Regions from separate parts of the Streptomyces sp. NPDC002574 genome, predicted to be linked through region 4. Evidence: riboswitches for the same ligand, from Rfam matches in the RefSeq annotation. Region 4 holds a riboswitch; each other region holds the start of a gene.
What was found. Region 4 has a riboswitch for cyclic di-AMP ahead of ACFYXS_RS18550 (M23 family metallopeptidase). Riboswitches for the same ligand answer to the same signal wherever they lie in the genome.

Region 1: it holds a riboswitch for cyclic di-AMP, as region 4 does, so the genes downstream of both, ACFYXS_RS22200 (transglycosylase family protein) here and ACFYXS_RS18550 (M23 family metallopeptidase) in region 4, are expected to answer to the same signal.
Region 2: it holds a riboswitch for cyclic di-AMP, as region 4 does, so the genes downstream of both, ACFYXS_RS24710 (NlpC/P60 family protein) here and ACFYXS_RS18550 (M23 family metallopeptidase) in region 4, are expected to answer to the same signal.
Region 3: it holds a riboswitch for cyclic di-AMP, as region 4 does, so the genes downstream of both, ACFYXS_RS10545 (M23 family metallopeptidase) here and ACFYXS_RS18550 (M23 family metallopeptidase) in region 4, are expected to answer to the same signal.

What each region holds. Positions count from the first base shown of each region.
Region 1 is NZ_JBIARB010000008.1:454,953-462,566, forward strand. It holds gene ACFYXS_RS22190 (putative bifunctional diguanylate cyclase/phosphodiesterase) at 1-1,120, opposite strand, end outside; gene ACFYXS_RS22195 (SAM-dependent methyltransferase) at 1,117-1,932, opposite strand; gene ACFYXS_RS22200 (transglycosylase family protein) at 2,136-3,284, opposite strand; cyclic di-AMP (ydaO/yuaA leader) riboswitch at 3,289-3,499, opposite strand; gene ACFYXS_RS22205 (aldo/keto reductase) at 4,157-5,164, shown strand; gene ACFYXS_RS22210 (GNAT family N-acetyltransferase) at 5,202-5,840, opposite strand; gene ACFYXS_RS22215 (peptidylprolyl isomerase) at 5,938-6,435, shown strand; gene ACFYXS_RS22220 (D-arabinono-1,4-lactone oxidase) at 6,651-7,614, shown strand, end outside.
Region 2 is NZ_JBIARB010000010.1:17,223-24,836, reverse strand. It holds gene ACFYXS_RS24720 (peptidoglycan DD-metalloendopeptidase family protein) at 1-912, shown strand, start outside; gene pcrA (DNA helicase PcrA) at 986-3,424, opposite strand; cyclic di-AMP (ydaO/yuaA leader) riboswitch at 3,720-3,883, shown strand; gene ACFYXS_RS24710 (NlpC/P60 family protein) at 3,891-5,024, shown strand; gene ACFYXS_RS24705 (hypothetical protein) at 5,050-5,403, opposite strand; gene ACFYXS_RS24700 (NlpC/P60 family protein) at 5,744-6,817, shown strand; gene ACFYXS_RS24695 (LuxR C-terminal-related transcriptional regulator) at 6,851-7,522, opposite strand; gene ACFYXS_RS24690 (PspC domain-containing protein) at 7,519-7,614, opposite strand, start outside.
Region 3 is NZ_JBIARB010000004.1:149,656-157,269, reverse strand. It holds gene ACFYXS_RS10560 (GNAT family N-acetyltransferase) at 1-2,043, opposite strand, end outside; gene ACFYXS_RS10555 (HPr family phosphocarrier protein) at 2,176-2,457, shown strand; gene ACFYXS_RS10550 (GntR family transcriptional regulator) at 2,659-3,351, opposite strand; gene ACFYXS_RS10545 (M23 family metallopeptidase) at 3,597-4,376, opposite strand; cyclic di-AMP (ydaO/yuaA leader) riboswitch at 4,392-4,554, opposite strand; gene ACFYXS_RS10540 (class I SAM-dependent methyltransferase) at 4,843-5,694, shown strand; gene ACFYXS_RS10535 (M16 family metallopeptidase) at 5,772-7,142, opposite strand; gene ACFYXS_RS10530 (M16 family metallopeptidase) at 7,160-7,614, opposite strand, start outside.
Region 4 is NZ_JBIARB010000007.1:235,065-242,678, reverse strand. It holds gene ACFYXS_RS18565 (helix-turn-helix domain-containing protein) at 1-778, opposite strand, end outside; gene ACFYXS_RS18560 (hypothetical protein) at 888-1,508, opposite strand; gene ACFYXS_RS18555 (hypothetical protein) at 1,544-1,714, opposite strand; cyclic di-AMP (ydaO/yuaA leader) riboswitch at 2,494-2,632, shown strand; gene ACFYXS_RS18550 (M23 family metallopeptidase) at 2,644-3,939, shown strand; gene ACFYXS_RS18545 (hypothetical protein) at 4,029-4,310, opposite strand; gene ACFYXS_RS18540 (DUF6227 family protein) at 4,455-5,216, opposite strand; gene ACFYXS_RS18535 (PfkB family carbohydrate kinase) at 5,386-6,246, shown strand; gene ACFYXS_RS18530 (hypothetical protein) at 6,268-6,492, opposite strand; gene ACFYXS_RS18525 (hypothetical protein) at 6,645-6,848, opposite strand; gene ACFYXS_RS18520 (hypothetical protein) at 6,906-7,385, opposite strand; gene ACFYXS_RS18515 (very short patch repair endonuclease) at 7,606-7,614, shown strand, end outside.

The DNA.
Region 1 (7,614 bases), on a different contig from region 4:
CCGCGAACTCGTCGCCGCCGATCCGGGCGACGAGCTGGTCGGACGAGGTCACGCAGGCCTTCAGCCGCTCGGCGACGGCCACCAGCAGTCGGTCGCCCACTGCGTGGCCGAGGCTGTCGTTGACGTCCTTGAAGCCGTCGAGGTCGAGGTAGCAGACCCCGACGCGCGAGCCGTCCGGCCCGCCGAGCACCTGCTCCAGGCGCTCGAAGAACAGGTTCCTGTTGGCCAGCCCGGTGAGCGCGTCGTGCGTGGCCTCGTACCGCAGGCGCTCGTTGAGCAGGCGCTCCTCGGTGATGTCCTCCGTGAGCGCGAGCATGTACTGCGGGACGCCGGCGTGGTCGCGGAGCAGGGAGACCGTCAGATTGGTCCACAGGGCGGTGCCGTCCGGGCGGTAGTACGCCTTCTCGACGCTGTAGCGGTCGCGTTCGCCCCGGTTGAGCTGGCGCTGCATCTCCCAGACCTCGGGGGCGTCCTCCGGGTGCACCCAGTCGTAGACGTTCCTGCTGAGGATGCGGCGTTCCAGGCCGCCGAACATGGTGGTGAGGGCGTCGTTGACGTCGAGGATGCGGCCTTCCATGTCGGCGATGCCGATGCCTATGGAGGCGCCCTGGAAGATGGCGCGGAATCGCACCTCGCTCTCGTGGAGGGCCTGTTCGACGGCGATGCGGGCGGTGAGCGCCGCCCGGGACAGGGCCTCCTGCTCGGTCCTGGTCCGCTCCTGCAGGGCGCGCGCGTAGCCGGAGGCTATCCAGTGCTGCAGCCGGGCGGAGCGGGTGCGGCCCTCGTCGGCGGGCAGCGACGGGTCCGGCGGCGAGTACAGCAGCAGGTAGGCGTCCACGACGCCGAGGATGCGGGGCAGCGACTCGGGGTCCGTGCAGTGCGCGGCCACCAGCGCCGCGCCGATCTCCGCGCCGGCGCGCGGGTCGAAGGGCTGGGCGTGCAGGGCCGCCTCCAGCCGCGCGGCGAGCGGGAGCAGGTACTCCTCGAACTCGCCGCGGGTCATGGAGGTGGCGGTGGCCGGATAGATCGCCCGGCTCCAGATGATCGCGAAGCGCCGCAGGCTGTCGGCGGGCTCCGGGGCCGGTTCCGGTTCCGGGTCGGGTTCCGTGGTCACGGTCACGCCTTGCGGCCGACGCCCGCGAACCCGCTGAAGACGACCGGGTCGGGCTCGTCGTCGTCCGCGCCGTCCGGCCGCCACAGCGGGGCCGAGACCAGGCCGGGTGCGATGAGGTCGAAGCCGTCGAAGAACGTCTCCACCGCCTCGCGTGAACGCATGATCAGCGGTGAACTGGCGCTGCGGTAGACGTTCTGGACCCGCTCGCCCTCCTCGGGCCGGCGAGGGCCGCCCTCCATGGAGGCATGGGTGAGGACGAGCAGGCTGCCCGGCGCGAGGGCGTCGCGCAGTTCGGCGACGGCCTTGGCCGGATCGTCGGCGTCCTCGAGGAAGTGCAGGACGGCGACCAGCAGCAGCGCCACCGGTCGGTCGAGGTCCAGCAGCCGGCCGGCCTCCTCGCTGTCGAGGATGTCGCGCGGGGAGCGCAGGTCGGCGGCGACGATCACGGCCTCCTCGTTGCCGTCCAGCACGGCGCGGCTGTGCGCGACCGCGACCGGGTCGTTGTCGACGTAGAGCACGCGGGCGCCGGGGCTCGCGGCCTGGGCGACCTCGTGGACGTTGCCGAAGGTGGGTATGCCGGAGCCGATGTCGAGGAACTGGGTGACGCCCTCGTCCACCGCGAAGCGCACCGCCCTGCGCATGAAGGCCCGGTTGGCCTGCATGATCTTGGGCAGGCCCGGGAATGCCTCGATCGCCCGCCGCCCCGCCTCCCGGTCGACCTCGAAGTTGTGCGAGCCGCCGAGGTAGTAGTCGTAGATGCGGGACACGCTCGGCACGGACAGGTCGATGCCTTGGGGGGCCCAGGCAGGACGCTCCATCAACGGCTCCAGCTCGTCGGGATCAGGGCAGCGGGCCGTGCGGACGGCCGCCTGGCTCAGAGGCTACTGATCGTTCGTTCGAGAGGAAACCAGAAATGGAAATATTCGATCCGTTTCGGTCACTCGCCAACGGCAAGTGCCCTGCCCCCGCGATGCGGGGAACAGGGCACATGCCAGCGCCGGATGACGGGTGATCAGTTCGCTCAGATGCTGACGCCGTGCGCCCGCAGGTAGGCCAGCGGGTCGATGTCGGAACCGAACGACGCGGTGGTGCGCACCTCGAAGTGCAGGTGCGGGCCGGTGACGTTGCCGGTGGCGCCCGAGAGGCCCAGCTGCTGGCCCTCGGAGACGGTCTGGCCGGCCGAGACCGACAGCGAGGACATGTGGGCGTACTGCGAGTACTTGCCGTCGGCGTGCTTGATGACGACCTGGTTGCCGTAGGAGCCGCCCCAGCCCGCGGAGACCACGGTGCCGGAGGCGATCGACTTCACCTTGGTGCCGGTGGAGGCGATGAAGTCGACACCGGTGTGGTAGCCCTTCGACCACATGGAACCGGACTGGTGGTACGGGGTGCCCAGCGTGACGTGGTCCAGCGGGGCGGTGTAGCCGGAGGCGGACGAGGTGGTGGACTTGACCGGGGCCGGCGTGCTCGCGGCGGGCTTGTCCGGGAGGGCGACCGTGGCCTTGCCGCTCAGCGCCAGGACCTGGCCCGGGTAGATCAGGTTCGGGTCGGCGCCGATGACGGACTTGTTGGCCGCGTACAGCTCGCGCCAGCCGCCGGTCACGTCCTGGGCGTCGGCGATGGTGGAGAGGGTGTCGCCGCCGACGACCTTGTAGGAGTCGCCGGTGGCCGGCTTGGAGGCGGAGTCGGCGGGCTTGGAGGCCTGCGTGTCCTTCGCGGGAGCGGGGGTGGCGGGCTTGGTGGTGGTGCCGGAACCGGCGACGCTCTGCGGGGTGGCCGACGTGTCGGCCATCGCCTTGGTCAGACCGGCCTTGGGACCGCACACCGGCCAGGCCTGCGGGCCCTGGACCGCCAGCACCTTCTCGGCGACGGCGATCTGCTCGGACTTGGTGGCGAGGTCCGCACGGGCGGCGTACTTGGTCCCGCCGAAGCCGGCCCAGGTGCTCTGGGTGAACTGCAGCCCGCCGTAGAAACCGTTGCCGGTGTTGATGGACCAGTTGTTGGTGCTCTCGCAGCTGGCGACCTTGTCCCAGACGCTCACCGGTGCGGCGTGGGCGCCGGCGGCGCCGACGACCGGGAGGGCGATCGCGGCACTCGTGGTGCCGGCGAATGCGCCGAGGCGGACGAAACGATTGGTCCGCTGACGACGGTGCTTTCCCTTTGCGGGCATGGGGAATTCCTCTCCGACGCCTACGAGGTGAGCTGTCGGGTTCGGGCTGGAGATGCCCGGCCGCTTTGAGGCATGCCGACTAAAGGCACGTCGCTGCGACTTCACCCCAAGCCGTCCCGTGACACGGAACGGCACTTACCTGGGTCCCCCGCTCCTGCCGTGCGGTTCTTGTCATCCGGCTTACGAGTGGCGGCAGGATTAGGCGTTCCACTCGGAAGAATTCCCGCCGGCATCCGGCCTGCGGGACTTGGAAGCTAAACGACGCAATCGCGCCCCGGCAAGGTCCGGAATCACAGCAATCGCCGACCGGCAAGTCGATCAATGAATTCCGTGACGTTACGTGAGAAGTGTCCGCTCTGTGTAGGCGAAATAATGACCCCTGGCGAACGGCATTGCACAGGCGGTGAATACGGGGAAGATAAATCGACGCTCGGTGGCCCATGCCTGCCGGAGCGTGTTCGTCGCGTGACACCCATCACGTGCCTATTGCCTACGCATGCACTGTGGATACATATGTCCGCTTACGACCTTCGATGCCGGATAAGGCATGACATGGGGCGTTCCAACCCGCGTTGCAGGATGGCGTGATGAGGCCCGCACCCGTCGTCGTGTCCAGCAGGACAACCGATGACCGGCCCGCATCGATTCCCGGCGGCGTCGCCGCCCGCCGGGACCCGGGACGCGCCGGTGGCCGGAGACCGGGGCAGCCCGGGCCGGCCCCGCGTCCCGGCGGCACCTCCCGGGCGGTGCGACCGGGGCCGCGGGCAGCGCGTGGGGCGACCCGGGACCCGGGTGACACGGCAGAAGCCCCAGGGGTAGCCTCCCAATCCCGAACATTTTCTTACATCGACACCTCGACCGGGAGCCCCCGCGTGCCCTACCTCGCCGCAGAAGACCGCTACGCATCAATGGAGTACCGCCGCACCGGCCGCAGCGGGGTCCTGCTCCCCGCCGTCTCCCTGGGCCTGTGGCACAACTTCGGCGACACCTCGCCGCTGGAGACCCAGCGCGCCGTGCTGCGCCGTGCCGTCGACCGCGGGGTCGTCCACCTCGACCTCGCCAACAACTACGGGCCGCCCGCGGGCTCGGCCGAGGCCAACTTCGGCACCCTCTTCGCCCAGGACCTGCGCCCGTACCGCGACGAACTGTTCATCGCCAGCAAGGCGGGCTACGACATGTGGCCGGGCCCGTACGGCGAGTGGGGCAGCCGCAAGTACATGCTGGCCTCGCTCGACCAGTCCCTCGGCCGCATGGGCCTGGACTACGTCGACGTCTTCTACTCCCACCGCTTCGACCCGGACACGCCCCTGGAGGAGACCATGGGCGCCCTGGACACCGCGGTCCGCCAGGGCAAGGCGCTGTACGCGGGCATCTCCAACTACCCCGCGGACGCCCACCGCCGGGCCACCGAGATCCTGCGCGAGCTCGGCACTCCGCTGCTGATCCACCAGGCCGCCTACAGCCTCCTGCAGCGGAGCCCCGAGGCGGGCGTCCTCGACGCCGTCGGCGAGACCGGGACCGCGCTCATCGCCTACTCGCCGCTCGCCCAGGGCCAGCTGACCGACCGATACCTCGACGGCGTCCCCGCGGACTCCCGCATGGCCCTCGGTCACTTCCTCAAGCGCGACGCCCTCACCGACGAGAAGCTCACGCTGCTGCACGCCCTCAACAAGCTCGCCGGCGAGCGCGGCCAGACCCTCGCGCAGCTGGCCCTCACCTGGGTCCTGCGCGACCCGCGCGTCGTCTCCGTCCTCATCGGCGCGAGCAGCGTGGCCCAGCTCGACCAGAACCTCGCCGCCCTCGACGCCGCGCCCCTCACCGAGGCCGAACTCGCCGAGATCGACCGCCTGTCGGCGCAGGCCGGCGTCGAGATCCCGTAGGTCCCGCGCCGCACCGCCCCGGAGGTCCTGGCCGGCGTCAGGACCTCCGCAGGCGGCCCTCCAGGGCCGCCCTGACGCCGGGCCACTCGTCCTGGAGGACGGAGTAGTACGCGCTGTCGCGCACGGTGCCGTCGGTCGCGCGGACGTGCGCGCGGCGGATGCCCTCGAAGCGTCCGCCGATGCGCTCGATCGCGGCCCGCGAGCGGGCGTTGCGGGCATCGGTCTTGAGCGTGACGCGCAGCACGCCCCAGGTCTCGAAGGCGTGCGTGAGCAGCAGGAGCTTGGCCTCGGTGTTGCAGGGGGTGCGCTGGGCGGAGGCGGACAGCCAGGTGCTGCCGATCTCGGCGACCGTGGGCACCCCGTCCGGGCGCGGTGCGATGCGCCCCGCGGGCCAGGCGGGGGTGGCGGTCCAGTAGTCGAGGTCCAGGAAGCGCGTCGAGCCGATCAGGGTGCCGCGCGCGATGTCGACCACGGCGAACGGGAGAGCGACGCCGGTGGCCTGGTCCGCCAGTGCCCCCTGGATGTACCGCTCCATCGCGGGCAGGTCCTCCGGCACCAAGGTGAATCCGTAGGTGTCGCGGGACTCCCGGGCGGCACGCAGCAGCCCGTCCGCGTGGTCCGCGGTGAGCGGCTCCAGGCGGACGTACCCGCCTTGCAAGGTCCCGGTTTCCGGCATGCCCCGGATGCTATGCGCACCGCCGCGCGGCTGGTCAACTGCGTGTCCCGCGCGGGGCGCGGTCGGGAGTGGCGACCGGGGATGTGAAAATGTCGGCATGAGCAACAACGACGTGTACTTCGACATCACGATCGACGGCGAGCCCGCCGGACGGATCGTCTTCACCCTCTTCGACGACGTGGTGCCCAAGACCGCGCGGAACTTCCGCGAGCTCGCCACCGGCGAGAACGGCTTCGGCTACGAGGGCTCGCACTTCCACCGCGTCATCCCGGACTTCATGCTCCAGGGCGGTGACTTCACCGCCGGCAACGGCACCGGTGGCAAGAGCATCTACGGCGCCAAGTTCGCCGACGAGAACTTCCAGCTCAAGCACACCAAGCCGGGCCAGCTGTCGATGGCCAACGCGGGCCCGAACACCAACGGCTCGCAGTTCTTCATCACGACCATCGTCACCGACTGGCTGGACAACAAGCACGTCGTCTTCGGCGAGGTCGTCGAGGGCATGGACATCGTCAAGAAGATCGAGTCCCTCGGCTCGCGCAGCGGCACCCCCAGCGCCCGCGTCGAGATCGCGAAGTCCGGCATCGTCGCCTGACCCACGTCCTGCCGCCCGGCACCCGGGCCGCCCCGCGCGGCCTCCGGTGCCGGGCGCCCGGCTTTCCGCGGTCCCGGTCCGCGACCGGCCCCCGTCCCGGCCGCACCGCGGGCGGCGTACGATCCCCATCGGCGCTGCTCACCGCTGGTGCGCGCCGACCAGTCCGGCCGCCTCACGGCATGCCGGGCGCCGCACGACGGAAAGGAACGACCACGATGTCCGCGGAGAGGAACTGGGGCGGCAACATCGCCTTCCACGCGCGGCGGCTCCACAGCCCGGAGTCCGTCGGCGCACTGCAGGAGATCGTGGCCCGCTCCGAGCGGATCCGGCCGCTGGGCACCCGGCACTCCTTCAGCACCGTCGCGGACACCGACGGCGACCACGTCTCGACCGCGGCGCTGCCCCCCGTGGTCGACATCGACAGCGACGCGCGCACCGCGACCGTGAGCTCCGGCCTGCGCTTCGGTGAGATCGCCGGAACGATCGACCGGGCCGGTTTCGCCCTGCACAACCTGGGCTCCCTGCCGCACATCTCCGTGGCCGGCGCGTGCTCCACCGGCACCCACGGGTCGGGGACCACCAACGCGAGCCTGGCCGGCGCCGTCCGCGCGCTGACCATGGTCACCGCCGACGGCGAGCAGGTCGAGGTCCGCCGCGGCGACCCGGACTTCGAGGGCTCCGTCGTGGCGCTCGGCGCGCTCGGCGTCGTCACGCACCTGACGCTGGACCTGCTGCCCTCCTTCTCCGTGCGCCAGTGGGTCTACGACGACATGCCGCGCGAGGAACTCGGGCGGAACTTCGCCGAGGTGATGTCCGCCGGGTACAGCGTGTCGGCCTTCACGCGCTGGCAGGACCCCCTGCTGGAGCAGGTGTGGCTCAAGGAGCGCGTCGAGGACCCCTCCACGCCCCCGGCCCCGGCGCCGCGCGAGTGGTACGGCGCCGTCCTGGCCGACGGCCCCCGGCACCCCGTCCCGGGCATGCCCGCCGCGCACTGCACGCCGCAGAACGGCGACGTCGGCGCCTGGTACGAGCGGCTGCCGCACTTCCGGATGGAGTTCACGCCCAGCAGCGGCGAGGAGATCCAGTCGGAGTACTTCGTGGACCGCGCGGACGCCCCGGCGGCGTTCGACGCCCTGTGGAAGGTGCGCGAGCACTTCGCGGCCGCCGTGCAGATCGGCG
Region 2 (7,614 bases), on a different contig from region 4:
GGTCCCCACGGGACCGCCGCGGAGGACTGGGCGGACGGCGAGGACGCCTACCCGTTCGACGAGCACGACGCCGAGGACCCGCACCCCGCCGAGCCGGAAGAGGAGTACGACTCCGCGCACCGCGCCGACGACACCGGATACGACGGGGACCCGGACGGCGCGCCCGTCCTCCCGCGCCCCCGCGCCGGCAGCCGCCGGCGCCGCCCGGCCCGCCGCTCGGCGCTGCTGACCGTCGCCGTCCCCTCCGTCGCCGTCATGGGCGTCGCGGCCTGCGCCGCCGCCGTGACCGTCAACACGGAGGAGGGCGACACCAGCACGACGCAGGCGGACGGCATCGTCGGCGGCGCCAAGACGCCCACCACCAAGCTCGACCAGCAGCTGGCCGGGGTGAACCGGGACGTCGACGACTTCGCCTCCCGCGCCAGCCGCACCCAGGAGCGCCTGGACATCAAGGAGCGCCAGGCAGCGGAGCGGAAGAAGAAGGCGCAGGAGGCCGCCCGCAAGGAGGCGCTGCGCCCGAAGTTCCTGCTCCCGGTGACCGAGCACGGCCTGAGCGCGTACTTCGGTCAGGCGGGCGTCAACTGGATGTCGGTCCACACGGGCATCGACTTCCCGGTCAGTTACGGCACGCCCGTGATGGCCGCGACCGACGGCACCGTCCGCACGCAGTGGAACAGCGCCTACGGCAACATGGCCATAGTGACCGCGCCCGACGGCACGGAGACCTGGTACTGCCATCTGAGCAGCACCAAGATCCGCTGGGGCAGCGTCAAGGCCGGCGAGGTCATCGCCTATTCCGGCAATTCGGGCAACTCCACCGGACCGCACCTGCACTTCGAGGTCCGCCCGGCCGGTGGCTCGGCGATCGACCCGCTGCCGTGGCTGCTCAAGCACGGCCTCGACCCGCGCTGAGCCCCTCCTGCAGAGTACGTCCAGGCGCCCGTGCGGCTCCCCCACGGGAAGCCGCACCGGCAATCCCGGTCCGCTAGAGCTTCTCCACCGGCGCGTAGCGCAGCAGCAGCACCTTCGGCCGCTCGTCGCCGAAGTCGATGGTGGCCTTGGCCTTCTCACCGCTGCCGTCGACGGAGACGACCGTGCCCAGCCCGAAGGTGTCGTGGTTGACCCGGTCCCCCACCGTCAGCGCGATGACCGGCCGGTCCTGGGTACGCCGGGTGGCGAAGCCGGACGGGCCGCCCTTGGACGAGGACCGCGACAGCATCGAGGCCGCCGCCGACACCGAGGCGGACGGTGTCGGGGAGGACCCCGTGCGCCGCCACTCGATGAGCGATTCCGGGATCTCCTCCAGGAAGCGGGAGGGCGGGTTGTACGACGGCTGGCCCCACGCGCTGCGCATGCTCGCCCGCGTCACGTACAGCCGCTGCCGCGCCCGCGTGATGCCGACGTAGGCGAGCCGGCGCTCCTCCTCCAGCTCCTTGGTCTGGCCGAGCGCGCGCATGTGGGGGAAGACCCCGTCCTCCATGCCGGTCAGGAAGACCACGGGGAACTCCAGGCCCTTGGCGGTGTGGAGGGTCATCAGCGTTATGACGCCGCCCCCCTCCTCGTCGTCCGGGATCTGGTCGGAGTCGGCGACCAGCGCGACGCGCTCCAGGAACTCGGCGAGCGTGCCGGGCTCCTCCTCGGTGCGCTCCTGCTCGAACTCCAGGGCCACCGCCGCGAGTTCCTGGAGGTTCTCGACGCGGGTCTCGTCCTGCGGGTCGGTGGAGGCCTGGAGCTCGGCCAGGTAGCCCGTGCGCTCCAGCACCGCCTCCAGGACAGTGGCGGGGCCGGCGCCGGAGTCGACGACCGTGCGCAGTTCCTCCAGCAGCTCGTTGAAGCGCTTGACGGCGTTGGACGAGCGGGCGGCCATGCCGTAGGCCTCGTCGACCCGGCGCAGCGCCGCGGGGAAGGAGATCCGCTCGCGCGAGGCCAGGGCGTCGATCATCGCCTCGGCGCGCTCGCCGATGCCGCGCTTGGGCACGTTGAGGATGCGGCGCAGCGGGACGGTGTCCTCGGGGTTGGCGAGCACGCGCAGGTAGGCCAGGACGTCCCGGACCTCCTTGCGCTCGTAGAAGCGGACTCCGCCGACGACCTTGTACGGCAGGCCGACGCGGATGAAGACCTCTTCGAAGACACGGGACTGCGCGTTGGTGCGGTAGAAGACCGCGACCTCGCCGGGCCGCGCGTCGCCCGCGTCGGTCAGCCGGTCGATCTCGTCGGCGATGAACTGCGCCTCGTCGTGCTCCTGGTCGGCGACGTAGCCGGTGATGACCGGACCCTGGCCGGCCTCCGTCCACAGGTTCTTGGGGCGGCGGGAGGCGTTGCGCTCGATGACGGCGTTGGCGGCGGTCAGGATGTTCTGGGTGGAGCGGTAGTTCTGCTCCAGCAGGATCGTGCGCGCCTGGGGGTAATCCTCCTCGAACTGGAGGATGTTGCGGATGGTGGCGCCGCGGAAGGCGTAGATGCTCTGGTCGGCGTCGCCGACCACGCACAGCTCGGCCGGCCCCTCGCCGCCCTCCTGCGCGTCTCCGCTCGCCGTGCCGACCAGTTCGCGCACCAGGGTGTACTGCGCGTGGTTGGTGTCCTGGTACTCGTCGACCAGGACGTGCCGGAAGCGGCGCCGGTAGTGCTCGGCGACGTCCGGGAAGACCTGGAGCAGGTTGACCGTGGTCATGATGATGTCGTCGAAGTCGAGCGCGTTGGCCTCGCGCAGCCGCGACTGGTACATCGCGTAGGCCTCGGCGAGCTTCTTCTCGAAGGGGTTCTCCGCCTGGTCGGCGAAGGTCTCCTCGTCGATGAGCTCGTTCTTGAGGTTGGAGACCTTGGCGCTGAAGGACTTCGGCGGGAACTGCTTGGGGTCCAGGTCCAGGTCGCGGCAGACCAGCGCCATCAGGCGCTTGGAGTCGGCCGCGTCGTAGATGGAGAAGCTGGAGGTGAAGCCGAGCTTCTTGGACTCCCGGCGCAGGATGCGGACGCAGGCGCTGTGGAAGGTGGAGACCCACATCACATTGGCGCGCGGGCCGACGAGTTGCTCGACGCGCTCCTTCATCTCGCCGGCGGCCTTGTTGGTGAAGGTGATCGCCAGGATCTGACCGGGGTGCACCTTGCGGGCGCCCAGCAGATGGGCGATGCGGTGGGTGAGCACCCGGGTCTTGCCGGAGCCGGCGCCCGCGACGATGAGCAGCGGGGAGCCGGTGTGCTCGACGGCGGCGCGCTGCTGCTCGTTGAGCCCGTCCAGCAGCGCGGCGGGGTCGACGGCGGGGCGCGGCGCGCCGTCCCGGTAGTAGGCGTCCCGGTCCGCGGGCGCGTCGAAGCGCCCCTCGAAGAGGTCGTGCGGAACCGCTTCGGCCTCCTCCTCGGGGGGCGGCGGGTGCTCCTCCCGCGGTTCGAAGCCGGCCAGGAAGCTGTCGTCAAAGAGGCTGCTCATCGCCTCCCGAGTCTAGGCGGTGGGACCGACACCGGTGCGCCGCTTCGAGGAGCCCGGCGGACGCGGGGCCCGCGGCGGCGCGTGCCGGAGAGCGGCCGGAGGGACGCCGGGCAGCCGCCGGAGGGGTGCGAGAGGGCCGCCGTAGTACCACCGGAGGGGCGGGCAACGGCCCGGATGCGTAAAGGTCACGAAATGATTGCGGACAATTCGAACACCAGCCTTCCCAGGAGCCACCCCAGTTGACTAGCGTGCCCCCTCAGGCGGTCCGCACCGAACGGCGGCGACCGAGCCGTCACGGCCGCCTCCGCTGAGTCCGGCGACCGCCGGAGCCGGGGACCCACCACTTTGGGGTGAATCGGTCCGTACGGGCGCACCGCGCGTGCGCCCGGACGACCGTAGGGCGGCCTTCCGAAGCCCGAACCCGACAGCTAACCCGGTAGGCGGTCCACGGAAGGAGCCGTCCGACTTGGCGACGCACCGCAAGCCGCGCCCCCGCATGCTCACCGTCCCCGGCCCGCGCACGGCCGTGGGGCTCACGACCGCCGCACTGGCGACCGTCACCCTCCTCGGCGAGAGCGCCAGCGCGGCGCCCGCCTCCCCCGACAAGCCGTCCATCACCGAGGTCAAGGCCAAGGTGGACGCGCTCTACCACCAGGCCGAGGCGGCCACCGAGCGCTACAACGGCGCCAAGGAGCAGACCGACAGGCAGCGGACGCAGGCCGACCAACTGCTCGACCAGGTGGCCCGCAGGACGCAGACGCTCAACGACGCCCGCCGCACGATCGGCGAGTACGCCTCGGCCCAGTACCGCGGCGGCGGTCTGGACGGCACGACGACCTTCCTGCTCACCTCCGACCCGCAGCAGTTCCTGGACCAGGCGCACCTGATGAACCGCCTGTCCGACCGCCAGGAGCACGCGATGGAGGCCTTCCGCACGCAGCAGGAGGCGACCACGCAGAAGCGCACGGAGGCCGTCCAGAGCCTGCAGAAGCTCACCGAGGCGCAGACGCGGCTGGCGACGGAGAAGCGGGCGGTCAAGCAGAAGCTGGCCGCCGCGCAGCAACTGCTCAACACCCTGACGGCCCAGGAGAAGGCGCGGCTGGCCGCACTGGAGAAGAAGCGCGAGCAGGAGGCCGCGGACAAGGCCCGTGCCATCGCCGCCAAGGAGGAGGCGGCGCGGAAGGCGGCCGGGGGCACGTCGGTCGCGGGAGGCGGTTCGACCACGACCTCGACGGCGTCGGGCACCTACGCCGCCAAGGCGGAGAAGGCGATCGACTTCGCCCGTGCCCAGATCGGCAAGCCCTACGTGTACGGGGCCACCGGCCCCAACTCCTTCGACTGCTCCGGCCTGACCCAGGGCGCCTGGGCCGCCGCGGGCGTCTCCATCCCCCGCACCACCTACGACCAGGTCGACTTCGGCTCCCGCGTCACCGCGGACCAGCTGCAACCGGGCGACCTGGTCTTCTTCTACTCGGACGTGACCCACGTCGGCCTCTACATCGGCGGCGGCCAGATGATCCACGCGCCCCACACGGGAACCGTGGTGAAGATCGCCCCGATCACCGAGATGCCGATCTACGGCTACGCCCGGATGGCCTGAGTCCCCCGCCTCCCCGCTGAGGGGCTCAGGTCCAGAGCACGGCGATGAAGATGTTGGCGGTGGTCAGCGCGCCCACGGCGCCGAAGGCCGCCGCCGACACCTTCTCGTCGTCGCGCTTGACGTAGACGAGGCCGAGGACGACCACCAGGACGGCCAGCTTCACGCCGATCTTGACGTTGTTCACCGGCTGGTCGTCGGCCTGGTTGAGCCCGACCAGCAGCGCCCCGGTGACCAGCATGGTGAGCGCCCCGTGCAGCATGCCCGGCACGAAGCGCGCGTCGCCGCGGCCCATGGCCTTCATCTGGGTGAGGAAGCCGCCGAGCAGGGCGGCGATGCCGATGATGTGCAGGCCGACGACGAGGTTGATGAGTACGTCCATGGCTCAGGACCCTAACCACGCCCGTATCAGCATTCGGCACCGAGGTGGGCCCCTTCCGGCGCATCGGTCACGGCTGGACCGCGAATGACCAGGTCACCCGTCGAACAGCGGTCATCGGGGATCAGGTAGTGGCCGAATCGGACCAGTCCCGCACACTCCACCGCCGGCTGCCGACGCACAGGTTTAGCGTCCTGCCCCAGGTGGCCGATCCCCACTGCCGGCGGGACTCGTCGTCGGCATCGGCCACCCCCGCCGAAGGTCCGGCGGCGGCGCGGCTCCCCGTCCGTCCGCCGCCGGACCGCGGGCAGCAAGTCCGGCAGCTCGGAAGGAGTGACGGCGCGTGGCGTCGCACAGAAAGCCCAAGGAGCGCACTCTCACCGGCTCCACCGCGCGCACGGCCGCCACCCTCGCCATCGCGGGAGCGGCCTCGGTGACGGTGTTCGGTGAGACCGGGCACGCCGAACCACGGCTGACCACCTCCGAGGCCAAGGCCCGGGTGGACCGGCTCTACCAGGAGGCCGAGCAGGCCACCGAGCGGTACAACGGGGCGAAGGAGAAGGCCGACACGGTCCAGCACCGGATCGACGACCTGCAGGACGAACTCGCCCGCAGGACCGAGCGCCTCAACCGCACCCGCGACGGACTCGGTTCGATCGCCACCGCCCAGTACCGCAGCGGCGGCGTGGATCCTGCCATGCAGCTCGCCCTGGCCTCCTCGCCCGACCAGTACCTCGAACGGGCCGGACTGCTGGACCGCATGAGCAGCCGTCAGAACGCCGCGCTGCACGCCCTCGGCTCCCAGCGGCGCGAGATCGAGCAGTTGCGCACCGAGGCCGGGACCGAACTCGACGAGCTGCGCCGCTCCCGCGCCGAACTGGCCCGCCACAAGCGCACCGTGCAGGAGCGCCTGGCCTCCGCGCAGCGCCTGCTGGACGGGCTCACGGCGGGCCAGCGGGCCGCCGTCCTGGCGGACGGTGGCCAGGGCGCGACCCGTTCCGGCGGGCGGGCCGGCCGCGCGGTCGCCGCGGGCTCACGGTCGGCGCTGGCGCCCGCGGTGGCCCCCAACGCCCGCGCCGCGCGCGCCGTCTCCTTCGCGTACGACTCCCTCGGCCTGCCCTACGTCTGGGGCGCCACCGGCCCGTCCTCGTACGACTGCTCGGGCTTCACGCAGGCCGCCTGGCGGTCCGCCGGGGTGGAGCTGCCGCGCACGACGTACACGCAGATCAACGCCGGCAGCCGGATCTCCCGCTCCGAACTGGCCCCCGGCGACCTGGTCTTCTTCTACTCCGGGATCAGCCACGTCGGCCTGTACATCGGCAACGGCATGATGATCCACGCCCCGCGCACCGGCGACGTGGTGAAGATCGCCCCCGTCGACCAGATGCCCTTCGCGGGGGCCACCCGCCCGGCGTGATCCCCGCGTGGTCCCCCGCTTGATGCCCCTCGCTCAGACCAGCCGGCGCGCGGTGGCCCAGCGGGTGAGCTCGTGCCGGTTGGAGAGCTGGAGCTTGCGCAGCACCGCCGAGACGTGCGACTCGACCGTCTTGACGGAGATGTAGAGCTGCTTGGCCACTTCCTTGTAGGCGTAGCCGCGGGCGATCAGCCGCAGCACCTCGCGCTCGCGCTGGGTGAGCCGGTCCAGGTCCTCGTCGACCGGAGGGGCGTCGGTGGAGGCGAAGGCGTCCAGGACGAAGCCGGCCAGCCGGGGCGAGAAAACCGCGTCGCCGTCGGCGACCCGGAAGACCGAATTGACCAGGTCGGGACCGGTGATGGTCTTGGTGACGTAGCCGCGGGCACCGCCGCGGATCACGCCGATGACGTCCTCGGCGGCGTCGGAGACCGACAGCGCCAGGAAACGCACGGGGTGTTCGGGGTCCGCGCTCAGTCCCGCGCAGCGCTTGAGCACCTCGACCCCGCCGCCGCCCGGCAGGTGGACGTCGAGCAGCACCACGTCGGGCCGGGTCGCGGTGATGACCGCGACCGCCTGGTCGACGTCGGCGGCCTCGCCGACCACGTCCACGCCGGTCCGCTCGGTCTCGCCGATCTCGGCCTGGACCCCGGTGCGGAACATCCGGTGGTCGTCGACGAGGACGACCCTCACGCGCCGATCGTCGGTCATGACGGCCTCCCTGCTCCCGAGTCCTGCTGCCGCTCCATCTCCAGCTCCACTTCCGTCCCCCCGCCCGGCGCGGGGCGCAGCCGCGCCTCGCC
Region 3 (7,614 bases), on a different contig from region 4:
GGGGGCGCCGTCCGCAGCCCGTTCCCCGGTGTCCTTCAGCAGTCGTGCCACGTCCAGGCGGGCCTGGGCCTCGTCCACGTCGTCGAGCTCGGGCACCCTGCCGGGGGTCCCGGCGTCCCGGCGCCACTGGGCGTAGCCGGCCGCCTGGGCGAGGGCCTTCACGGCGCGCTCGGCGGCGGCGTAGGCGGGGATGCCGGCGGCGGCGAGGCGGGTGCCCATGGCCTCCAGCGCGGTGTGGACGACCGCCACGGGTTTGCCGCCGCCTGTCTCGGCGACGGCGCGCTCCAGGGCGGCGGCGAGGTCGGGGTCGTCACCGGCCTCGGGGTGCCCCTGCAGTTCGTCGCCGACGCGCGGGATGGCCGTGACGACGACGGCGTCGTGGGCGGGATCGCGCAGCGCGGCGCCGAGCGCGGCGTGGAAGTCCTCCGGCGCCGCGGAGGTCGTGAGGTCCGTGGGGCGCCCCGGTTCCAGCCCGGCGGTGAGGCACGCGTCGTAGGTGAGCAGGCCGAGCGACTCCGAGTTGCCGAGGACGGCGACGCGGGGTCCGGACGGCAGCGGCTGGCAGGACAGCAGCAGCCCGGTGTCCAGGAGCTCGGTGACGGTGTCGGTGCGGATGACGCCCGCCTGGCGCAGCAGCGCGGAGACGGTGCTGTCGGGGATGCGGGTGACCGGCACGGTGTGACCGGGCGGGGTGGCCGCGTAGTGGCGGGCCCCCTTGACCACCACGACCGGTTTGACGGCGGCGGTGCGGCGGGCGAGGCGGTAGAACTTCCGCGGGTTGCCGAGGGTTTCGAGGTAGAGCAGCGCGACGTCGGTGGCCGGGTCGTCGTGCCAGTACTGGAGGATGTCGTTGCCGGAGACGTCCGCGCGGTTGCCCGCGGAGACGAAGGACGACAGCCCGGCGCCGCGCCGGTGCAGTCCGGACAGCATGGCGATGCCGATGGCCCCGGACTGGGTGAACAGTCCGAGCCGCCCGGCCTGCGGCATCTCGGGGGCCAGTGAGGCGTTGAGCCGGACGTCGGCGGCGGAGTTGAGGACGCCGAAGGCGTTGGGCCCGATGACGCGCATGCCGTACGAACGGGCCTGGCGGACCAGGGCGCGCTGCCTGCGGTTGCCCTCCGGGCCGGACTCGGCGTAGCCGGAGGACAGGACGAGCAGGCCGAGGACGCCGTGCGAGCCGCACTCGTCGACCACCTCGGCGACATTCTCCGCGGGGACCGCGATCACGGCGAGGTCGACCTGTCCGGGGATCTCCGCGACGGAGCGGTGGGCCGGGACGCCCTCGGGCTCCAGGACCGGCAGGCCGGCGTCGAAGGAACGGTTCACCGCGTGCACCCGGCCGGCGAAGCCGCCCTCGGTGATGTGCCGCAGCACGCTGCGGCCGACGCCTCCGGGCCGCCGCCCGGTGCCGATCACGGCGATCGAGGACGGGCTGAGCAGCCGCCGTACGGACCGCGCCTCGGCGCGCTGCTCGCGGGCGCGCATGACGGCGACGGACTGCTCGGTGGGTTCGAGGTCGAACTCGAGCCGGACCACGCCGTCGGTGAAGCTGCGCTGCTGGGTGTAGCCGGCGTCCGTGAAGACCTTGATCATCTTGCGGTTGGCGGGCAGCACCTCGGCGATGAAGCGCCGGATGTCGCGCTCACGGGCCACGGCCGCGATGTGCTCCAGCAGCGCGGAGGCGACGCCGCGGCCCTGGTGGGCGTCCTGGACGAGGAAGGCGACCTCGGCCTCGTCGGTCTCCGTACGGTCGTAGCGGACGGTCGCGATGAACTCGCCGCCGACGAGGGCCGCCAGCCCCACCCGGTCGCGGTAGTCGTGGTGGGTGAAGCGGTGCACGTCCCGGTCGGACAGCCGCGGGTAGGGCGCGAAGAAGCGGTAGTACTTCGACTCGTCCGAGACCTGCTCGTAGAAGCTGACCAGCCGGCCCGCGTCGTCGGGCCTGATCGGCCGGACATGGGCGATCCCGCCGTCGCGCAGGACGACGTCCGCCTCCCAGTGGACCGGGTACTCACGCTCTTCCGTGGGCGGCGGGGTCGTCATGGGGCCAGGGTACGGCCATCGGGGGGCACGGGATCGGTGCGACGATGTCAGGGACGGAAGGGACCGACCGGTGCGCCCGACGTGGCAGACTGGTGGTCTAGACCACCCTGGAACGACCCGAAGGACAACACCATGGCTGAGCGCCGCGTCACCGTCGGCTGGGCCGAGGGCCTCCACGCACGCCCCGCAGCGATCTTCGTCCGCGCCGCGACCGCCGTCGGCGTCCCCGTCACCATCGCCAAGGCCGACGGTGCCCCCGTCAACGCCGCCTCGATGCTCGCCGTGCTGAGCCTGGGCGCCGCGGGCGGCGAGGAGGTCGTGCTGGCTTCCGACACCGAGGGCGCCGACGCCGCGCTCGACAGCCTGGCCAAGCTCGTGTCCGAGGGACTGGAAGAGCTTCCCGAGACCGTCTGACCCGGTCGCCGGACCTGTGGGCCGGGGACGCGAAATCCGTCCGGATTTCGCGTCCCCGGCCTTTTCGGCACCTGCTGAATTCGACGCCGCACGCGACGGAATAAGGGACGCAAAATACAGTGCGCCCCTATTCTCTCAGCTGTATACGGCACCATTGTTAAACGTGATCGCTCGGTTCGTGTACGGCATGTTTCCGATTCCTCACCGAGGGGGCGCGCCGCGGCCCGCGCGCTCCGGACGGCGCAGCCGGTGCACCGAGCCGGCGCGCTCCACGTGGCCGGCCATCGCCGCGCGGGCACGCTCCGCGTCACCGCGGGCGACGGCGTCCACGACCGATCCGTGCTCCTCCCAGGACTCCGCGGCGCGGCCCGGCGAGTCCACCGCGTACACCCAGGCGATCTTGTGCCGCAGTTGCGTCAGCAGCGCCACCAGCGTGGGACTCCCGGAGGCCTGCGCCAGCGTCTCGTGGAACCAGCCGTCCAGCGCCGGCAGATCGGACAACTGCCCGCGCGCGGAACGCTCCTGCCCGAGCCGCACCAGCCCGCGCAACACCTTGACGTGTGCCTCCGTGCGCCGCTGGGCGGCGCGGGCGGCACCGAGCGGCTCCAGCAGGCCGCGGATCTCCAGCAGGTCCGCGGCCTCCTGGTCGGTGGGCTCGGCCACGGACGCGCCGGCGTGCCTGCGGGTGCGGACGAAGCCCTCGGACTCCAGGGTCCGCAGCGCCTCGCGGACCGGGACCCGTGACACCCCGTAGCGCTTGGCGAGCTGCTCCTCGGTCAGCCGGGTGCCCGGCGCGAAGTGCCCGCTGATGATGTCGTCACGGATCGCCGTGCACACCGCCTGGGCGGAAATACGGCGCCCCGCGCCGCCCGTCCCGTTCACGTCCGGTCCCACATCGCCGGTTTCCTTCCCTTGCCTGCCGGCGGCTGCCGTTTAATCACCGCGTAACGCAGATGCCGGCGTTTCCGTGGCGACTCTATTCCAGCACGCGGCCGATTCCGGCGGCGGTCGTGAATTCATGGAACGTTTTTGGACACGGCTCCCGGTGTGCCGAAGGCCCCGGCGGGGGGGAGCCGGGGCCTTCGGGTGGGGGGAGGGAGATGGACCGGGAGGCCGGAAAGGCCGGAGGGCCGGAAAGGTCAGAACAGAACGCCGTGGGAGCGCAGGTACGCCACCGGGTCGACGTCGGAGCCGTACGCCGGGGTGGTCCTGGCCTCGAAGTGCAGGTGCGGGCCGGTCACGTTGCCCGTGGCGCCCGACAGGCCGATCCGCGTGCCCGCGGAGACCGTCTGGCCGACCGCGACGCCGATCGAGGACAGGTGGCCGTACTGGGTGTACATGCCGTCCGCGTGCCGGATCACGACGTTGTTGCCGTAGCTGCCGCCCCAGCCGGCCTCGACGACCGTGCCGGCGCCGGCGGCGTGCACCGGGGTGCCGATGGCCGCCTGGAAGTCCACGCCCGTGTGGTAGCCGGACGACCACAGGCTGCTGGTCGCGTGGTACGGGGTGCCGATGCCGCCGTGCACGGGCAGCATCCAGGAGGTCAGGGACGTACGGGCCTGGGAGCGCGAGGCATGTGCGGCGCCGCCGCGGGCCGCGGCCCCGGCCTGGACGCGCGACTTGGCGGCCGCCTCGGCCTCCTTCGCGGCCCTGGCGGCCGCGGCCTTCTTGGCGGCCCGCACCTTCGTCACGTGCGCGACGTGTGCCGCGTGCTGCTTCTTCGCCGCGGAGACCGCCGCCCTGTGCTGGGCTTCCGCCTGCTCGGCGAGGTGGGCCGCCATGTCGCCGCTGACGGCGGCGCACTTGGCGAACGCGGAACGCTCGGCTTCCGCGGCCTGCGCGGAGGCGGTGAGCGTGCCGGTGGTGACGGCGGTGAGCGCGGCGGCGCAGGCGACGGTGGTACGTATGGTGAACGCCATGGGCAGGCGGAGATCCTTTCCTTCCTTCTCGCCTACCGGGTTAGCTGACGGGTTCGGAGCAGGAAGGTCTCCTACGGGCGCCCCGGTGAGGGCGGGCCCGATTCACCCCAGGGGACGACTCACATGGGTCCCCGGCTCCCCAGGCTCACGCCCGACGGGGACTCGGCGATCGTTGCTCCGGTGCCGCGGGAGGCGGCTGATTCCGCCGGACAACCCGAGGACGCTAACCGCGCCCCCGCGGCCGTTCCAAAAAAATCCGGCCTTTTGTGCGGGATGCCACACCGGCCCCCAACCGGTCCCAACCGCCCCCCGAGCGACAAAACCGCAGTTCCCCGCATGCCCCGCACGCCCCCTGACGGCCCCTGGCCACCGGCCCGGTCCGCGCCCCGGGACACGTGACCGGAGTCACCTTCCGGGTCCGCCGTAGGGACGCCGGGGCGCTCGGCACCGTGCGTAGGGTCCCCGCGTGACCACGACATCAGGGGCGACGACGCCCGCGGCCCGTGCCGCCGAGGATTTCCTGCGCACCTTTCACGACCGGAGTCCCGGCCTCCAGTCGGCGGGGGTCGAGGAGGCCCTCACCCGTGACGGGCGCACGACCTACGAGGTGCTGGCCGAGCACGTCCCCGGCGCCCGCCGCGTCCTGGACCTGGGCTGCGCGGACGGCGCCCTGCTGGAACTGCTCGCCGGGCGGGGGGCCGGGGTCCTGGCCGGCATCGACCTGTCGGAGGGCGAGCTGGCCCTCGCCCGTCGGCGGCCCGCGCTGGCCGGCGCCGATCTGCGGCGGGGGCGCGCTCAGGAGCTGCCGTTCGCCGACGGCTCCTTCGACGCCGTGGTGTCGCACATGGCGCTCATGCTCATGTCCGACCCCGACCAGGTCTGCGCCGAGGCCGCGAGGGTGCTCGTCCCGGGCGGCGCACTGGCCGTCGCCGTCGGCGGCGGGCCCGTCCCCGGCGAGGGAGTGGACCTCTTCCTCACGCTGGCCGTACCGCACTTCGAGGCCGCCGCGCCCGAGCGCCGCCTGCCGCGGCTCGGCGACCGCAGGACACGCGGGCGGGAGGGGCTGGACGCTCTGCTGGGACCCCTCGGGTTCGCACCGCTGTCCTGGCGGACCGTGGTCATCGGCATGGACGGCACACCCTCGGAGGTCTGGTCCGCCCTCTCCTCGACCTACTACGACATGGAAGTCCTCGACGAGGAGCGGACCGCGGATCTGCGCGCCGAGTTCCTCGGTCGCGCGGCCGCCCTGGCGGGCCCCGACGGGCGGCTCCCGAGCGGCATGAGGGTCACCATGGGCGCCACACGGCTCCAGCCCTGAGCCCGCGCCCGCCGGGCGACAGCACGCGGCCCCGGGCGCCGCTGGTGCGTCCGGGGCCGCGCTGCGGGCGGGTGGCGTCAGGCGCCCGTGACGACCGTCACGGGGCCGATGCCGAGCTCGCGGACCGGGTCGGCGATCGCGGTGGCGTCACCGACCAGCACGACCACGAGCCGGTCGAGCGGGAACGCGGCGACGGCCGCGGCCGTGGCCTCGACGGTGCCGGTGGCCGCCAGGCGCTCGTACAGCCGCGCCTGGAAGTCGTCGGGCAGGGACTGCTCGACCTGGTCGGCGAAGGTGCCCGCGACGGCCGAGGCCGTCTCGTAGCGCAGCGGCGCGACGCCCACGAGGTTCTGGACGGCGACGTCCCGCTCCTCGTCGGTGAGCCCCTCGGCCGCCAGGGTGCGCAGCACCTGCCAGGTGTCGGCCAGGGCGGGCGCGGTGACGTCGGTCGCCACCGAGCCGCTGATGCCGAGCAGCGAGATGCCGGTGCCCTCCGGTGTGGAGAGCAGGACCTGACCGAAGGCGCGGACGCCGTAGGTGTAGCCCTTCTCCTCCCGCAGCACGCGGTCCAGGCGCGAGGTCAGCGTGCCGCCGAGGCAGTACGTGCCGAGCACCTGGGCCGGCCAGACCGGGTCGTGGCGGTCCGAGCCCGTGCGGCCGATGAGCACCTGCGTCTGGACCGAGCCGGGCCGGTCGACGATGATCACGCGGGCCGTGTCGTCCGCGGTGATCGCCGGCAGCGGGCGGCGCTCGGCGGGCTTGCCGCTCCACTCCCCCAGGGTGCTGCCGAGCAGCGCGTCGAGGTCGATCCCGGTGAGGTCGCCGACCACGACCGCGGTCGCGGTGGACGGCCGTACGTGCGCGTCGTAGAAGGCGCGGACGGACGGGGCGTCGATGCGGGCGACGGTCTCCTCCGAGCCCTGGCGCGGCCGGGAGCACCGCATTTCGGCGGGGAAGAGCTCCTTGGACAGCGCCATGGCGGCGCGCCGCGCCGGGTTGGCGAGCTCGTGGGGGATCTCGTCGAGGCGGTTGCCGACCAGGCGCTCGATCTCGCTCTCCGGGAACGCCGGGGCGCGCAGCGCGTCGGCGATCAGGCCGAGGGCCTTGTCGAGGCGCGAGGCGGGGACCTCCAGCGAGACCCGGACGCCGGGGTGGTCGGCGTGCGCGTCGAGGGTGGCGCCGCAGCGCTCCATCTCGGCGGCGAACTCCTCGGCGGTGAGCTTGTCGGTCCCCTCGGACAGTGCGCGGGCCATGATCGTGGCCACACCGTCCAGGCCCTCGGGCTCGGCGTCGAGCGGCGCCGCGAGCAGCACCTCGACGGCGACGACCTTCTGGCCGGGGCGGTGGCGGCGCAGCACGGTCAGCCCGTTGGGCAGCTGGGACCGCTCGGGGGCCGGGAAGTCCCAGGGCTTGGGCTCCCCGGGCCGGGGCTGCGGGTGGAACGTCATGGTGCTGTGGACGTCGGTCACTGGTCCTCGCCCTCCTCGTCCTCGTCGAAGTCCTCGCCGGAGGCCGCCGCGGAGCCCGTGGGCTCGTAGACGAGCACGGCGCGGTTGTCCGGCCGCAGCGTGGCCGCGGCGATCTCGCGCACCTCGTCGGCGGTGACCTCCAGCACCCGCTTGACCGCGGTCAGCGCCAGCTGCGGGCTGCCGAACAGCACGCTGTAGCGGCACAGTTCGTCGGCCCGGCCGCCGACCGTGGCCAGCCGGTCCAGCCACTCGCGCTCCAGCTGGGCCTGGGCCCGCTCCATCTCCTCAGGCGTCGGGCCCTCTTCGGCGAAGCGGGCCAGCTCCTCGTCGACGGCGGCCTCGATGTCGGGCACCTCGACCCCGCTGGAGGTCTTGACGTCCAGCCAGCCGAGCGACGGCGCCCCGGCCAGCCGCAGCAGGCCGAAGCCGGCCGCGACCGCGCTGCGGTCCC
Region 4 (7,614 bases):
TGTGGAGGCACATGGACTGGTCGGCGTCGGCGGGGAAGACGACGTACTCGTACGCGAGCGTCAGGTCGCCGACGACCGGGTGGTGGTAGTGCTGGACGCCGTGGGTCCGTTCCCGGACGCCCTGGTCGGCCCACCAGTCGCGGAACTCCGTGCTCTTTATCGTCAGTTCGCCGACCAGCTCGGTCAGCCCCGGATCGTCGGGATACCGCGCGGCCTGCGCCCGCAGGGCGCCGACGAGTTCGGCGGCGTAGGCCGCCCACTGCCGGTACAGGTCACGCGCGGCCTCGTCGAGGAACAGGAAGCGCGCCAGATTGCGGTCCCGGTGCGGGAGCGCGTCGAAGTCGGTGATCAGCGCGCGGGCCAGCCGGTTGGAGGCCAGTACGTCGCCGTGGCGGCCCAGCACGAGGGCCGGGGAGCGGCCGTCCAGCAGGTCCAGCACGCGGTGCACCTCGGGTCGGACCCGCTGGGGCCGGTGCGGCGGGCGGCGGCGGGCGGCGCGGCGCGGCCTCGCCAGCTCGAAGAGGTTCGCCCGTTCGTCCGCGTCCAGCCGCAGGGCCCGGGCCACGGCGTCCAGCACCGCGTCGGAGACATTCTGGTGCCGGCCCTGCTCCAAACGGGTGTACGAGTCGGTGCTCACACCGGCGAGCCGCGCCAGCTCCTCCCGCCGCAGCCCCGGCACCCTGCGCGCCGTGCCGCTGACCGCCACCCCCGCGTCCTGAGGGCTCAGCCGTGCCCTGCGGGTCCGCAGGAACTCCCTGAGCTCGGCGTTGTGCTCCATGTCCTCCAGTATGGGCGGCCGGTCATACCTCCGCCCGGCCCCGCGTCCCCGCCCAGGTCGGGGGCTCGCGGGGCCGGCGACGCGGGGCGGGGCAGCGCTCCGGGAGGCACTAGGCGCCGTCCTCCAGGTGGCGGAGGCGTTCCTGGAAGTGGTCGAGGCGGGCGCGCAGGGCGGCCGCCTCGGCGGCGAGCTGCTGGCGCAGGGGCGGGGCGCTGTCGGCGGGGTGCGGGGCCTCGCCGGTGACGTTGACGCCGGGGCCCGCGAGACGGCCGAATTCCGCCGGGGTCAGCACCCACAGGCCCGCCGCGCACGCGTGGCAGTTGGCCTGGAGCGCGCGCCAGCCCGGCAGGCCCGTGCCGTCGCGCACGAAGACCCGCGCCGGGCGGCCGCAGCGGCAGGCCGCCATACGGACGGTGCGCACCCGCTGCCGGGCGTAGCGCATGCCGCGTTCGTACCGGGTGTACGCCCCCAGCACGCCAACCTGGAGGATCACCGCGTCACCGCAGTCCGTGGCGCAGGTCAGCGCCTGCGCCTCGGCGGCCGTGTGCAGACAGTAGAAGCCGCAGTCGCAGCCACGGGCGGGGCTGGCGTGCCGCCTGCCGTAGCCGCACCGGGCGTCGTCCAGGACGCCGTACACGATGCGCCCGCCGAGGGAGACGCCTCGGAAGCCGACGTGTGTGCCGTCCGCGGAGAGCATCGGGAACGCCAGCTTCCAGCCCGTCGGCGGCACCGCCGGCCGCTCCTCCGGCAAGCGGCGCCCGTACCTCACCGGACCGCGGCCTCGGCGCTCTCGGGCTCCCGCGCTGGCGTGTCGTCCGTGCCGGAGGCCGTCCGTGCCGTCACGGCCGTCGCGACGTCGAGCTCCTTCGCGACACCGGGCGGCTCGTCGCCGGTCTCCTCCGCGTAGCCCTTGGCCAGTGCCTTGCCCAGCTTCATGCCAGCCTCCAAGATCGGGCGAATCCGCCGTACTCGGGCATGATGACGCACCCTCGCGGCCGTCGCATAGGGGGCGTGGGGGCTCCCCGCCGCTCCCGGCCGGCTCCGGCCGTACGCCCCAGGCCATCCCCGACAGGGCGGTCGGCGGCCGTGGCAACGGCCCCTCGGCGACCCCGCGGTTGATGACACATCAGCATGCGGGCCGCCGCCGGGACCGACATGCCCCGCTTCGCATGGGTTTCCCTACCTGCCTCGCGGCGAGCATGCCGCACCCTGGGGTGTCAAGGGTGACGATCCTCACGCCGCCGTCGAGTGGTGCGGGGGGATGCGCGAGGGGCCGCGGTGCCGAAGCCCTCCCCGCTGTCGCCGTCCGCCGCGTCCCGCCGGCACGCGCGCCGCGCTCCGCGCCGCCCCCGCGGCCGCCGTCCGCCGCGTTGCTTTCAGCCGCGCCCAGTGGCGTGAAGTGCACCGCAGGCTCCCGACGCGCGGCGCGGCGGAGGGTGCGGCGCGAGGTCTCGGGGCCCGCAGGAAAGGGTCGTTGGGCGATCGGGGTCCGGGGTGACCCTCACTCCTCGTGAGCAGAGCACTCCCTTCCGCATAACGACTGATGCACACTCACATCTCCCGTTGGTCACGGCAGTCACAGCGGAATGTGGATAAATGCCCGTTCCATCCCCATAGATTCCCAGTGCGAACTCGCCGAAGCGGCTTGGAATTGGGTGCCGCCTCTATTAACGTTCGATAACGCAGCGCGGTCACCCGTCGCCCGCCAGGGCGGCGCCGTGCGCTTGCCGAATCCCGTCCGCGGGAACCGGGGAACCACTTCCTGGGGTGAATCGGGGGCCTTCACGGTCCTCGTAGGAGACCTTCCTGCTCCGAACCCGTCAGCTAACCCGGTAGGCGAGAAGGAAGGAAAGGAGTGCGCCCGCGTGGCGTCGAACGAGCCTGCCCTGATACCCGGACAACAGCAACAAGGGACCGGGTACCACAACCCCGAGTGGGACACCGCCGAGTGGAACATGGCCGCCGGCTGGAATCCCCCGGCCGCCGAGCAGACTCCGCCGACGAAGAACGCGATAGACGGCTGGGACACCGCGGAGTGGAACTTCGCCGCCGGCTGGGTCGAGGAAGCACTCGCCGCGGCCCCCGCCCCCGTCGCCGAACCGGTCGCCCCCTTCCAGCCGGTCGCACCCGTGCCCGAGCCGCGCAGCGCGGTCGAGGCCGCCGCCTTCGTCGACGAGGCGTACGACGCCCCCGAGGCCGGCCCCGCCCCGGACGCGGACACCCGCGACGCGTACACCACGCAGGCCTTCTCCCCGTTCGGCGAGCCCGAGCCGGCCGCCGAGCCGTGGAACCCCACCGAGGAGTCCACCGCCCCCGTCCGCGGCCGGCACCGGGTCGCCAAGCAGCGCACCCTGGGCCGCGGTTCGGCGGTCTTCGGCGTCGCGGCCGTGGCGGTGCTCGGCGTCGGCGGTGTCGCGACCGCCGAGGGCAAGAACCCGCTCCCGGTCTCCCTCCCCAACCTGCCCGAGGTGGCCAAGGTGCCCGGGCTCGGCTCTCTGCTGGACAGCCAGCCCACCGCCAAGCCCGTCGCCCAGGCCCTGACCCCGGGCGCCGGCGAGGCGCTGCGCACCCGGATCCTCGACCAGGCCCAGCAGCAGCGGAACGCCGCCGACGCGGCCGCGCGGTCCGCCGCGCAGCAGCAGGCCGCCGCCAAGGCGGCCAAGGCCGCCGCCGCGCAGCAGGTGCGCGAGGAGGCCGCGGCCAAGAGGAAGGCCGCCCAGGAGGCCGCGAAGAAGGCCGAGGCCGCGCGGCTGGCAGAGCTCGCCAAGAGCTACACCCTGCCGCTGACCTCGTACACCCTCACCGCGAGCTTCGGGCAGTCCAGCTCCCTGTGGGCCAACACCCACACCGGCCAGGACTTCGCCGCCCCGACCGGCACCCCGGCCAAGGCCATCCACAGCGGCACCATCACCTCGGCCGGCTGGGCGGGTTCGTACGGCTACCGCATCATCCTGACCCTCGACGACGGCACCGAGCTCTGGTACTGCCACCTCTCCTCGATGCTCATCACCTCGGGCAAGGTCTCCACCGGCGACACCATCGCCCGCGTCGGCGCGACCGGCAACGTCACCGGTCCGCACTTGCACATCGAGGTCCGCCCCGGCGGCGGCGACCCGATCGACCCGATGCCGTGGCTGCGCAGCATGGGCATGACCCCGTGATCCTGAGCTGACGCTCTGCGTACGGACCCCGGCGGCCTGGTGACACCCCCGACACCAGGCCGCCGGTCCGTCGTTTCCGCGCCGGTGACCTACGGGACGAGGAAGTTGTAGAGCTCCGAGACCCGCGGCGGCCCGCTCGGCTCCGGGAACCCGGACTCCTTGGCGGCGGGCATCATGATCACCAGGTAGGCCTCCAGCGCCTCCGCCGAGTTCCACACGTTCACGATCCGCAGACCGTCGTTGGTGATCACGGCGGCATGGGCCAGCAATCCGGCGGGGGGATGGTCGGGGCCGAATCCGGCGCGGTGATTGGCCTCCTCGTACTGCAGGGCCGTCACGCCCGGGAACTCGACCTCCGCCAGGACCGTCATGGGAACCTCCCGTTTCCCTCTACGCCCAATTTCCCCCGGCTGCGGAGCGCCCGCAACGGGAGACGGCCGCAACGGGAGAAGGCCGCAACGGGAGAAGGCCGCGCGCCCCGGGGACGCGCGGCGGCGCCATGGCCGGGAAAGGCGCTAGAGCGCTTCCATCCGTACGTCCGCCGCGTCGCAGGCCACCGTCTCGTCCGCGTAGACCTCGCACACCGGCCGCCCGTCGGGCGTCATGGTGTGCTCGACCTCCCACAGGCTGAGCTCCTCGCCGCTCGCGAGCAGGAACGCGTGCTCGTACAGCGTCCAGCCCACCACGCGGCCGGTCCCGATACGGGTGTGCCGGCCGGTGACGTACGCGATGTCGTGACCGACCGCCGAGCCCAGCCGGACCCGCAGGTCGTCACCGGGCGCGTCCCGGTTCTCGGCACGCCGCAGCAGCCGCCAGGCGTGCTCCGCGGAGTCCTCCCGCATGTACTGCCTCGGACCGGGCAGCGGCTCCGCACCGACCCGCGGCAGCCGGGCCAGCCACTCCGCGGCCTCCGCCTCCAGCTCCTGCGGCGCGGGCTCGCCGAAACGCAGGTCGATCACATGCTGCGCGGCGAGCAGCACCTCGGGGTCGGCGTACACCTCGTACAGCGGGTCCTCGCCGGGGCCGGTGTTGTGCTCGATCTCCCACAGCACCTGGGTGCCGCCGTCCGCGAGCAGGAACGTGTGGCGCAGCGTGCGCCGGCTCAACCGCCGTGGCGGCCCTTTGCGCTGGCGGAAGGACGCCAGCTCCGTGCAGCCCATCAGCGCGGTCTCCAGCCGCCCCAGCACGACGTCGTCGATCTCGAACGCGTTCTGCGCCCGGGCCAGCACCACCTCGACGTCCGCCGGACCTGCCCCACCTGGTCGCGCGTTCCCCATGCGGTCCTCCTGCTTACGGCATTCCCCGCGCACCATTGCTGAGCACACAGCGTAGTGGTCCGTGAGCACTCCGCGTCGGGGGTACGGGAAAAATGGTGCACCCCTACCCGTAGGAGGCGCGTAAACGGGATGGCCCCCGTGGCGTACCCCCCGATGCCACTATGCGCCCATGCGCGCGCTCTTCGTAGGCCTCTGCACACTTGACGTCATCACGCGGGTCGACCGCGTCCCCGCCCCCAACGAGAAGCTGACCGCCTCGTCCCAGCTCATCGCGGCCGGCGGGCCCGCCACCAACGCCGCGGCGACCTTCGCCCACCTCGGGGGCGAGGCCGTCCTGCTCACCGCCTTCGGCGGCCATCCGCTGTCCACGGCGATCGACGAGGACCTCGCGGCGCTCGGCGTCGCCGTCCTCAACCTCACCGCGGACTCCCCGGAGCCGCCGGCCGTCTCCACGATCCTGGTCACCGAGTCCACCGGCGACCGGGCCGTGGCCTCCCCGGCATCGGCCCAGCCGACGCCGCCGGACGACCTCGAAGCGATCGTCGCCTCCGCCGACCTCGTCCTGGTCGACGCCCACCACCCGGCGCTGGCCCTCCCGGCGGTCCGCCACGCCCGCGCCGCGGGCATCCCCACCCTGCTCGACGCCGGCAGCTGGCGCCCGGGCACGGCACCCCTGCTCCCCTACACCGACCTCGCCGTCTGCTCCGCCGACTTCCGCCCCCCGGGCACGTCGTCCCCCGCCGACGTCCTCGCCTTCCTCCGCGGCGCCGGCGTCCCCTGGCCGATCGTCACCCGCGGTCCCCTCCCCGTCCTGTGGGCCGGCGGCGAAGTCCCCGTCCCCGCCCCCACCGCCGTCGCCGACACCCTCGGCGCCGGCGACATCTTCCACGGCGCCCTCGCCCACGCCCTCCTCACCCACGTCCGCACCCGCCTCACCCCCGCCCTCCTCACCACCACCCTTCGCTCCGCGGCCACCACCGCCTCCCGCTCCTGCGCCTCCTTCGGCACGCGCGCATGGATGCGAACGTGAGGCGCGGGTGGCCCGCCTCCCTCACGACCTCCCGCTGCGCCGCCCCGCGAACCCCACGAAGATCGCCGTCGCCACCCCAAGGACCGCCCACCCCACGGCGGTCTCCGACAGCGACGTCTGCGTGTGCTTCGGCAGCAGCGACAGCCCGCCCAGCACGACGAACATCGCGCACAGGTAGCTGCCCCCCGCCGCCAGCAGCCACCGCACCAACCGTCCCTGCCGTGTACTCGACGACTTGTCGCTCATGGGGATTCCGCCTTGCTCCGTGACCTTGCTCAGGCACCGGGACTTTCCCGTCAGTGCTTCAACGCCCGCCCACAGTCCCCGACACGGGCTCACGGCGCCGTCAATTCACGGGTGTTGCTTGTGGGGTGGGGATGAATGAGGTAGCCCCGGGCCTAATTGCGTTCCTGAGCACTGTCGCGGGACGAGGTCCACCACAGGACGATCGCGCTGAGCGCTACGCCTACGATCAGGACGATCCATCCGACAGTGGCGTCCGAGAGCGAGTCCTGCACACCGCCTGGGAGCAACGCCAGGCACAGCGGTACGAAGATCGCGACGACGACGAAACTCAGGGTCACGGCCAGGAACCAGCGCACCAACCTGCTGCCTAGTGCGCTCTGAAAACCATTGCCCATTGTGCTGCTCCCGACCTGCTAGTCGATGATGTTGTGGCACTGCGTCCCGCGCCTGGTCCCTCCCGCGATGAAGTCGGCGCAGGCTTTTCCGTAGTGCTTCAACGTCCGTCGCGTCGTGTCGATGCGGCCCAGGGAGCTCATGTACGCGCACTTCGGGTGCTCAGGCCCCCGACTCGTGAGATATGTGCGGCCATCTGTGTCGGAGTAGCGCCAGTCGATCCGCCAGTTGCACCACCGGCCGCCGGCCGTGTCTGCGCCGAGAGTGTCCTGAATGGACGCCTCCTGGCGTGTGATGGTGCGGCTCGAACCCTGGATGAAGTGCCCGATGGTAGTGGCCGGGACGCAGACCTGGGTTCCCTTCATGTCGAAGCAGTAGCCCGCGACTTTTCCGTAGCCAATGGCTGAGGCCGACGCAGGTGAAGTCGACGAAATGAACAGGGCGGTCGCGCTGGTGATCACCAGCGCGACGTACCGCGCTGCAACGTTCGCTCGCTCCATGGGGACTCCTCCGATGCTCTTGAACTGCGGATGCACCGGAAACGGGAGGAGTGGATCACGGGGTACGCCGTGTTGCACGGCGGTGACACAAGGTCGCTCCGGGGAGTGGTGCAGGAACCTTCAAGCGGCAGTTCTGCAACAAGATCAGGCGACGAATTGCCGCTGGGCACATCGGCCTGGCAACGCCGCCGGGGCCGGGCGACGCGGCCATACTGGTCCCATGCCCCCG